2 regions of the Luteimonas sp. Soil_C_16 genome follow, and region 1 is predicted to be linked to the other one. Evidence: predicted binding sites of a transcription regulator. Region 1 holds the regulator's gene; the other holds the start of a gene.
What was found. The regulator HrcA, encoded in region 1, represses chaperone genes, less so after heat shock. The targets are predictions, from matches to a motif close to TTNGCACTCNNNNNNNNNGAGTGCNAA.
Positions count from the first base shown of each region.

Region 1 (5,165 bases):
ACCGGCGTTGGCCGACACCATGAATTCCACGCGCTCGGCGCCCTGTGGATCGGGCCGCGTGGTCTCGACCGGTTCGATCGCGACCTCGAACACGCCGCCGCCCATGCCCAGCTCGTGGATCAATGCAGTGGTCGCGCTCGACAGCGCCTTGGCCGCCTTGCGGCGCGCCGCGCCCAGGCGGTCGGCGGCGGTGCGCCAGCGGCCCATCGCGGCTTCGATCTCGCCGTCGAGCTGTTTCAGGCGTTCGCCGGCGCCATCGAGTTGATCGCGTTCGCCGGCGAGGCGCGTCTGCACGTCGATGAGTTCTTCCGGCGTCACCCGATGCTTGCGCGCGAGTTCGTGCAGGCGGCCGAGGCGCTGTTCCAGCGTCTCCAACTGCTCGGGATCGATGTCCAGATCGTCGCGGACCTGGCCCAGCAGCAATGTGGCCTCGTCGAGCTGGATCGCGGCGGCGTCGAGCATCGCGTCGACCTCGCCCAGCCGCGGCTCGTGCGCGCGCATCCGCGCCAGATCGTGACGCAGCGCCTGCAGCGCCTGCGGCAGGCCGAGATCATCGTCGCCGCGCATGCGCTCGAGCGCCGCATCGCAGGTCTGGATCAGGCCGGCCGCGTTCGCGTGCCGGCGATGGCTGGCGAACAGATCGGCCACCGCATCGGCGGCGAGCGCTTCACCGTCGAGTTCGTCGAGCTGGTGCTGCAGCCAGTCGCGGCGCTCGGCGACATCGCCGATGCCGACCAGCGCATCGCGCTCTTCGTGCAGCGCACGCCAGGTCTGCGCGGTCGCGCGCACTTCGGTGAGTAGTGCGCCATTGCCGGCCTGGGCATCGAGCAGCGCGAGCTGGCTGCCGCGGGCGAGCAGGGCCTGGTGTTCGTGCTGGCCGTGGATCTCCACCAGATGCCCGGCCAGTTCGCCGAGCTGGGTGATCGTCGCCGGCCGGCCGTTGATCCAGGCACGCGAGCCGCCATCGGCGCGCAGGGTGCGGCGCAGCTGGCAGGTGTCACCATCATCGAGTTCATGTTCGCGCAGCCAGCGCAGCGCGGGCGCGGCATCGTCGAGCGTGAACTCGGCATGCAGTTCGGCGCGTTCGGCGCCATGGCGCACGATGCCGCTGTCGGCGCGTTGGCCCGACAGGAAGCCCAGCGCATCGACCAGCAGGGATTTGCCGGCGCCGGTTTCGCCTGAGATGACGGTCAGGCCGGCGCCGAACTCCAGATCCGACTGGCTGGCGACGGCGAAATTGCGGATGGCGAGATGGGTCAGCATGGGTGCGGATTGTGCCTTGAGGCGTTGCGGGCGAGTAGATCGGCGAGAGGATCTGCATTCGACGGTGCGCTGAATACCGCGCGTCCGTCTCACGGCCGGAGAATGCGGCGCTTGCATCGCCCACAGGCGCACCGTATACCGCCCGCATGTCATCCGATCCCCGCCACCCGCTCGATCCGCGCGCCAGACAGCTGTTGCGCACGCTGATCTCGCGGCACATCCAGGACGGCGGTCCGGTCGGATCGCAGACCCTGGCCCGGCATGCGGGCCTCGATGTCAGCGCGGCGACGATCCGCAACATCCTGTCGGATCTGGAAGACGCCGGTTTGCTGGCCTCGCCGCACACCTCCGCCGGCCGGGTGCCGACCGCGCAGGGATATCGCGTGTTCGTCGACTCGCTGCTGCAGGTCAAACCGCTGCGCGCGCAGGAGATGGAGCGGCTGCGGGGGGAGCTGGGCGGCGGCGGGCAGCAGTCGCTGCTCGGCAGCGCGTCGGAACTGGTGTCGGCGATGACCCACTTCGTCGGCGTCGTGTCCGTGCCGCGACGCGAGCAACTGGCCTTCCGGCACATCGACTTCGTGGCGCTCGATGGCCAGCGGGTCATGGCGATCATCATCTTCGCCGACCATGAAGTGCAGAACCGCATCCTCCAGACCCGCCGCAGCTTCGAGCCCGCGGAGCTGGAACGCGTAGCCAACTATCTCAACCAGCAGTTCGCCGGGCGCCCGCTGGGCGACATCCGCGCGGCGCTGGTGGAGGAGTTGCGCAACGCCCGCGACGAGATGGAGGCGCTGCTGTCGCAGACCATGGAACTCGCCGAACAGGCGCTGGTGCCCGGCGACGACGACATGCTGCTGGCCGGGCAGAACCGGCTGATCGGCGTGCAGGACCTGTCCGATCTCGACCGCCTGCGCGAACTGTTCGAGGCCTTCGCCCGCAAGCGCGAGATCCTGCAGCTGCTCGAACGCACGATCCGCGCGCCGGGCGTGCGCATCTTCATCGGTGAAGAAACCGGCCTGGCGCCGCTGGAAGGCATGTCGCTGGTGACCGCGCCCTATGGCGCCGGGGGCCGCACGCTGGGCGTGCTGGGCGTGATCGGGCCGACGCGCATGGCCTACGAGCGGGTGATCCCGGTGGTGCAGGCGACCGCGGCCGTGCTCGGCGCCGCGCTGCAGCCTGAACCTTGAATCGCCGAGGGGCGGCCCCATAGCTGGTGCCGTCGGCGGCCAGACGACCGCCCCGGAACCCGACATGACCCAGCAGCACGATTCGCAGTCCCCCGATTTCCACGAGACCGACGGCCCGGACGTGGCCTCGGTCGAGCAGCAACTGGCCGACCAGGTCGAGCGCCTGACCGGCGAGCTCGAACAGCTCCGCGCGCAGGTGCTGCTCGAACGCGCCGATCTCGAGAACCAGCGCAAGCGTCTGGCCCGTGAGGTCGAGAGCGCGCGCCGCTTCGCCAACGAGCGTCTGCTGGCCGCGCTGGTGCCGGTGTTCGATGCGCTGGAGGCCGGCCTCGCCAATGCCTCGGATACCGATCCGCTGCGCAGCGGCGTCGAGCTCACGCTGCGCGAGCTGACCAAGGCGACCGAGTCCAACGGTCTGGCCACGCTGGCGCCGGCGCCGGGCGACGTGTTCAACCCCGAGCACCACCAGGCGATGAGCATCGTCGAGGTGCCTGGCGTGGCGCCGGGCGCGGTGGCCCAGGTCTTCCAGAAGGGCTACCTGCTCAACGAGCGCCTGTTGCGGCCGGCCATGGTCGTCGTCGCCAAGGCTGACTGAACGTCCCGAGCCCCGGCCCGACCCCCAATTCCGATACGTCGCACCGCTTGAACGCTGTGTTGCGTGTCCCCAGATCACGGTCATCGACGGCCCCGGCCGTCACCCAGACACACATCTTTCAGAGGAAGCAGCAATGGCAAAGATCATCGGCATCGACCTCGGCACGACGAACTCGTGCGTGGCGATCATGGACGGCGGCAAGGCCAAGGTCATCGAGAACAGCGAGGGCGATCGCACCACGCCGTCGATCGTCGCCTACACCAAGGACGGCGAAGTGCTGGTGGGCGCGTCGGCCAAGCGTCAGGCCGTGACCAATCCCAACAACACCTTCTTCGCAGTCAAGCGTCTGATCGGCCGCAAGTTCAAGGATGCCGAGGTCCAGAAGGACATCGGCCTGGTGCCGTACAAGATCCTCGAGCACGACAATGGCGACGCCTGGGTGTCGACCAGCGACGGCAAGCGCCTGTCCGCGCAGGAAGTCTCCGCGCGCATCCTCGAGAAGATGAAGAAGACCGCCGAGGATTACCTGGGCGAGAAGGTCACCGAAGCCGTGATCACGGTGCCGGCCTACTTCAACGACAGCCAGCGCCAGGCGACCAAGGACGCCGGCCGCATCGCCGGTCTCGACGTCAAGCGCATCATCAACGAGCCGACCGCGGCCGCACTGGCCTATGGCCTCGACAAGTCCGGCGGCGACCGCAAGATCGCCGTGTACGACCTCGGCGGCGGCACCTTCGACGTGTCGATCATCGAGATCGCCGAAGTCGACGGCGAGAAGCAGTTCGAAGTGCTGGCCACCAACGGCGACACCTTCCTCGGCGGCGAAGACTTCGACGCGCGCGTCATCGATTACCTGGTCGAAGAGTTCAACAAGGACCAGGGCATCGACCTGCGCAAGGATCCGTTGGCGCTGCAGCGTCTGAAGGATGCGGCCGAGCGCGCGAAGATCGAGCTCTCCAGCTCGCAGCAGACCGAAGTGAACCTGCCGTACGTCACGGCCGATGCCTCGGGCCCGAAACACCTCAACATCAAGCTGACCCGCGCCAAGCTCGAGTCGCTGGTCGAAGAGCTCGTGCGCAAGACCATCGAGCCCTGCCGCACCGCGCTTAACGATGCCGGCCTGCGCGCGTCCGACATCAACGAGGTGATCCTCGTCGGTGGCCAGACCCGCATGCCCAAGGTGCAGGCGGCGGTCGCCGAGTTCTTCGGCAAGGAACCGCGCAAGGACGTGAACCCCGACGAGGCCGTGGCGATCGGCGCGGCGGTGCAGGGCGGCGTGCTGGCCGGTGACGTCAAGGACGTGCTGCTGCTCGACGTGACCCCGCTGAGCCTCGGCATCGAGACCCTGGGCGGTGTGTTCACCAAGATCATCGAGAAGAACACCACGATCCCGACCAAGGCCTCGCAGACGTTCTCCACCGCCGACGACAACCAGTCGGCCGTGACCGTGCACGTGCTGCAGGGCGAGCGCGAGCAGGCCCGCTTCAACAAGTCGCTGGCCCGCTTCGATCTCACCGGCATCGACGCCGCGCCGCGCGGCATGCCGCAGGTCGAGGTGTCGTTCGACATCGACGCCAACGGCATCCTCCACGTGTCGGCCAAGGACAAGAAGACCAATAAGGAACAGAAGGTCGAGATCAAGGCCGGTTCGGGCCTGTCGGACGACGAGATCGCCCGGATGGTCGCCGACGCCGAAGCGCACCGCGAAGACGACAAGAAGTTCCAGGAACTCGTCGGCGCGCGCAACCAGGCCGATGCGCTGGTGCACGCCACGCGCAGCGCGATCAAGGACAACGGCGACAAGGTGCCGGGCGACGTGATCGGCAACGCGGAAGCCGCGATCGCCGAAGTCGAAACCGCGATGAAGGGCGACGACAAGGCGCAGATCGAAGCCAAGTCCAAGCACCTCGAAGAGGTCGCGCAGCAGCTGTTCGCAGCCGCCGGCGCGGCCGGGCAGGGCGACGCCGGCGCGGCTTCGGGCGATGCGCGGAAGTCCGACGACGTCGTCGATGCCGAGTTCACCGAGGTCAAGGACGACGAGAAGAAGTAAGTCGGTACCGCCGCGGCCCCGCCGCGGCGTTTCGGCCGGAACCCCGGCATCGCGCGCGCTTGGGGCGCGG
Region 1 covers NZ_JBDGIS010000004.1:105,218-110,382, forward strand. Annotated here, with positions in the region: gene recN (DNA repair protein RecN) at 1-1,263, opposite strand, end outside; gene hrcA (heat-inducible transcriptional repressor HrcA) at 1,410-2,450, shown strand; gene grpE (nucleotide exchange factor GrpE) at 2,515-3,045, shown strand; gene dnaK (molecular chaperone DnaK) at 3,179-5,095, shown strand.

Region 2 (5,165 bases), on a different contig from region 1:
ACGTTCGTGGAATTCGGCCAGCGCACCGGTGGAACTCAGATCCAGCCGCAGATCGCGACCGCGCAGATCGATCCGGTCGGGCGCCGATTCCGGCGCGAGCGTGAAGCGGTCGAGCACGATGCCGATCGTCGTGCGCTGGCCGGCCTGGGTGTCGTCGCGCATCCGCATGCGCGCGTGCGCGTTGCCGCTGAAACGATTGTCGAGCACGCGCGCGGTCAGCGCGGCATCGTCGAGATCGATGCGGCTGCCGGGCTGCAGCTGCCCGTCGTGCAGGCGCACGTCGGCATCGAGATCGGCGCGCCCGTCGAAGGCCAGCCAGTCGACGTCGCGCAGGATCACGTCGATCCAGCGCAGCGGCACCGCCGGCCATTGCGTCTCCACCGTCCCGCCCAGCGCGCGCACCGGTCGCAGCCAGTCATCGGGACCGATGCGGCGATCGGCGACACGCAGGTCGGCGCGCAGCCACGGCGTGCCCGACGCCGGCGCGGGCACGCGCGCGGCCACGAGGATCGCGTCCGACGAGGTGCGCAGGGCCACGCCCAGCGGATGCCGCAATGGCGTGCCATCGGCGGCGCTGGAATACACCGGCGCCGACCAGTCGAGCTGGCTACCGGGCATCAGCACGCCGCGTTCGAGCGTCAGATCGGCACGCAGATGCCCGACGAAACCGGCGGTGCCGATCGGCAGGGCGTCGTCGTTGCGCGCGACCAGATCGATCCCCGGCGCCGGCCCGTCGACGCGCATGCGCGCATCGAGCAGTACGAGTTTCTCCTCGCCCTGCGCCTGCTCACGGATGTGGGCGGGAATCGCGATCTCGAAATCGAGCATGCCCTCGCGCAGCACGGTCACGTCGCTGATCTGCAGGGTCGCGTCCGGCATCCTCAGTGTGGACGGACCGACTTCCATCGCGCCGCCCTGCAGCGTCTTCTCGAACTCGAAGCGCGCCTCGCCGTGCCCGGTCACGCGCGCATCGTAGAAATCCAGCCGCAGCAGGCTCGGCGTGGTGATCGCGGCGAAGCGGATCGTCCACGGCGACTTGCCGGGACGCACCGTGCTCGGCAGATCGTGCGGCGTGCGGGCGACGTGGACCGACACGTTCTGCGCGCGGATCCTGCCGAACGTGATCTGGCGCCCGAGCAGCGGCAGGATCCGGATGCGCCCGTTGGCGCGCGGACTGGCGACCGTCCACACGTTCGTGCGCGCATGACCGCCCATGACGATGCCGCGTGCGTGGATGTGCCCGGGATACAGACTCATCGCCCAGTCCCAGCGCGCATGGAAGCGCTCGGGCTTGCGGTTGATGATGTCCGCGCCGAACGTGCTGTTGAGGAACACGTTCGCGGCGACGAGATACAGCAGATACAGCACGCACGCGACGAGCGCCGCACGACGCAGGCCGCTGCGGTGCACGCGCCACCACGGATCGGGAGAAGTCGCCGGCATGTCGCGAGCATGGCCGATCACCGGTGACGGCTGCCTGCACGCGACACGGTGGAGCCCTTACAGACGGCCCGGATACGCGCGAAAAAAAACCCCGCCTCGCGGCGGGGTTCTTCGTGCAACGGTGCAGCGGATGGGGCTGGATCAGAAATCCATGCCGCCCATGCCACCCATGCCGCCGCCGCCCGGCATCGCCGGCTCTTCCTTCTTCGGCAGCTCGGCGACCATCGCTTCGGTCGTGATCATCAGACCGGCGATCGAGGCCGCGTTCTGCAGCGCCGAACGGGTGACCTTGGTCGGATCCAGGATGCCGAACGCGATCATGTCGCCGTATTCGCCGGTCGCGGCGTTGTAACCGAAGTTGCCGCTGCCGTCCTTGACGGCGTTGAGCACGACGCTCGGCTCTTCACCGCAGTTGGTGACGATCTCGCGCAGCGGGGCTTCCATCGCACGCAGGGCGATCACGATGCCGTGGTTCTGGTCCTCGTTCGCACCCTTCAGACCGTGGATGGCCTGCAGCGCGCGCACCAGGGCCACGCCGCCGCCCGGGACCACGCCTTCTTCGACCGCTGCGCGCGTGGCGTGCAGGGCGTCTTCGACGCGGGCCTTCTTTTCCTTCATCTCGATCTCGGTCGATGCGCCGACCTTGATCACCGCAACGCCGCCGGCCAGCTTGGCCACGCGCTCCTGCAGCTTCTCGCGGTCGTAGTCGGACGAGGTGTCCTCGATCTGCGCCTTGATCTGCTTGATGCGGGCTTCGATGCCACCGGTTTCGCCGGCGCCGTCGATGATCGTGGTGTTCTCCTTCGAGACCTGGATCTTCTTGGCACGGCCGAGGTCGGCGATGGTCGCCTTCTCGAGCGTCAGGCCGACTTCCTCGGAGATCACGGTGCCGCCGGTCAGGGTGGCCATGTCTTCGAGCATCGCCTTGCGACGGTCGCCGAAGCCCGGCGCCTTGACGGCGCAGACCTTGACGATGCCGCGGATCGTGTTGACGACCAGGGTCGCCAGCGCTTCGCCTTCGACTTCCTCGGCGACGATCAGCAGCGGCTTGCCGGCCTTGGCCACGCCTTCGAGGACGGGCAGCAGGTCACGGACGTTCGAGATCTTCTTGTCGTACAGCAGGATGAAGGGGTCATCCAGCTCGGCCGACATCGACTGCTGGTTGTTGACGAAGTACGGCGACAGGTAGCCGCGGTCGAACTGCATGCCCTCGACGACGTCGAGTTCGTTGTCAAGGCCCGAGCCTTCTTCAACGGTGATCACGCCTTCCTTGCCGACCTTCTTCATCGCGTCGGCGATGATCGTGCCGATCGACTCGTCCGAGTTGGCGGAGATCGTGCCGACCTGTGCGATCGCCTTGTCGTCGGCCGTCGGCTTGGACAGGTTCTTCAGCTCGGCGACGGCGGCCTTGACGGCCTGGTCGATACCGCGCTTGAGGTCCATCGGGTTCATGCCGGCCGCAACGGCCTTCGAACCTTCGCGGATCAGCGCCTGCGCCAGCACGGTCGCGGTGGTGGTGCCGTCACCGGCGTTGTCGGAAGTCTTGGACGCGACTTCCTTGACCATCTGCGCGCCCATGTTCTCGAACTTGTCGGCCAGCTCGATCTCCTTGGCGACGGACACGCCGTCCTTGGTGATCGTCGGCGCGCCGAAGCTCTTCTCGAGCACGACGTTGCGGCCCTTCGGGCCCAGGGTTGCCTTGACGGCATTGGCGAGAATGTTCACACCACGCACCATCTTGGAACGTGCGTCTTCGCCGAAGCGGATTTCCTTCGCAGCCATTGCGGTATTACCTCAGAAATGAAAGGGGATTGAAGGGCGGGCGGTGCCCGCCGGGGTCGATCGCGGGATCGCGCGGACGCGGTGCGTCCGCCGCGGATCAGCCGACGATCGCGAGGACGTCGTCTTCCTTGACGATCTTGTATTCGATGCCGTCGGCCTTGTAGGCGCTGCCGGCGTACTGGCCGTAGATCACGATGTCGCCGACCTTGACCTTCGGCGCGCGCACGCTGCCGTTGTCCAGGGCCTTGCCTTCGCCGACGGCGACGACTTCACCCTTGGTGGGCTTTTCCTTCGCGTTGTCCGGAATCAGGATGCCGCCGGCGCTCTTCTCTTCGGCCTCGACAGGCTTGACCACGATGCGGTCGTAAAGCGGCTTCAGGTTGCTCATTACAGCCTCGCTAAGTAATTGATTGGAAAGAAATCGGTCGCCAATTCTAGCACTCGCACATGGCGACTGCCAGAAACCGCGGCGCACGCACCCGGCAGAGCCGGGACCGGACGGGAGATGGGCACGGGGAATCGGAATGCAAGGGCGGCCGAGGAAAAATGTCCGCATACCGATACGCCTGTGCCCGCTGCAACCGACAGGCACGCAATGACGCACGGCCGCCGCGAGGCCCAGTGGCCCGCGGAACTCAGGATGTGTCGACGTGGCCGCCCCATCGGCGCGACGCCGGCGCCGGGCGAGCGGCGTCAATCCGTCGTCAGCGGAAGCGCCACGCCGCGAGCAACATCGTCTCGCCGTCGTTGGGCTGCTTGATGCTGGCGTTGGAGATGTGCCGGGCCAGCAGCGAGAACCGCTCCCAGCGCCAGCCGACGGTGCTGACGAACTGCGGATTGCCCGACAGCGCGCTCGTGCGGCCGGCCTGCACACCGACGCCGAAACCGGCGACGAAGCCGTTGTCGCGCTCGTAGCGGGCGCCGCCGTGGAACACGCCGGCGTCTTCGGACAGATCGAAGCGCGTGTTGTCGCGGCCGCGCACGTAGACCGCGCCGACGTCCCAGCGCAGCACACCATTCTGCGTGCGGCGCCATTCCGGCAGCCAGGCCACGCTGGCGACGAAGGTGGTTTCGTTTTCCCGCGTCGCGGACGCGCCGACAGCGATATCGACGGGCGCGCTCTGGGCGGCGGCGGGCAGTGTGGCGCAGGCCAGGAGGGCTGCGGCAAGGAGAGAGAGGATCGGGCGCATCGAACTCTGTAGGAATCGCCAGGCGATTCGGCTGGTTTGGGGAAGGTCAGTAATTATACCGACCGGTTCAGTAATGCGTGCGACATCTTTCTCCCACTGGCGGGATGCTGCGTCCGCACGGCGGCGCGCCAGCGTGGGCGGCGGCGCGTGGAGACGCCGTGCACGGCCCGCGTGGCGTCGCCTTCGGAGGCCTCTGCCGTCGCGCCCGGACGCAGGCCTGCGTCCGGGCGCGTCTCGATCGGCATCGCCGCTGCGCTCGCGCCGCTCGCCGAGCGGGATGACAGGCGCTGAACCCGCGTTCGGGCATCGGCCGTGGCGGCCTGCGATACTGGCGCGATGCGTGCGCCCTCCTCCGATGCCATGTCCGGCCGCGATCGCCGGCCCCGCTCCTTCACCGCGTGGCTGATGGCCTCGGTGCTGCTGTTCGCCGGGCTGCCGGCCTGGGCACAGGGCATCGGCTTCGACGACGTGCTGCCGGTCGACGAAGCGCTGCAGGTCTCGGCCGAGGCCGTCGCACCGGGCCGGATCGAGATCCGCTGGACCATCGCCGACGGCTATTACCTGTATCGCCATCGCATGGGCGCGCGGGTCGAGAGCGGCTTCAAGACCAATCCGCTGCAGTTGCCGGCCGGCCGCAAGCACACCGACGAATTCTTCGGCGAGGTCGAGACCTATCGCGGCCGGGTCACCGGCGTGCTGACCGGCGCGGCGGCCGACGGCGTCGACACGCTGCAGGTCGAAGTGAAATAC
Region 2 covers NZ_JBDGIS010000002.1:287,452-292,616, forward strand. Annotated here, with positions in the region: gene AC3A5T_RS05030 (AsmA family protein) at 1-1,443, opposite strand, end outside; gene groL (chaperonin GroEL) at 1,585-3,225, opposite strand; gene AC3A5T_RS05040 (co-chaperone GroES) at 3,323-3,613, opposite strand; gene AC3A5T_RS05045 (acyloxyacyl hydrolase) at 3,930-4,415, opposite strand; gene AC3A5T_RS05050 (protein-disulfide reductase DsbD family protein) at 4,776-5,165, shown strand, end outside.
Region 2: AC3A5T_RS05040 (co-chaperone GroES) is a predicted target of HrcA. The motif match lies at 3,660-3,686, and genes of this name have one in related genera.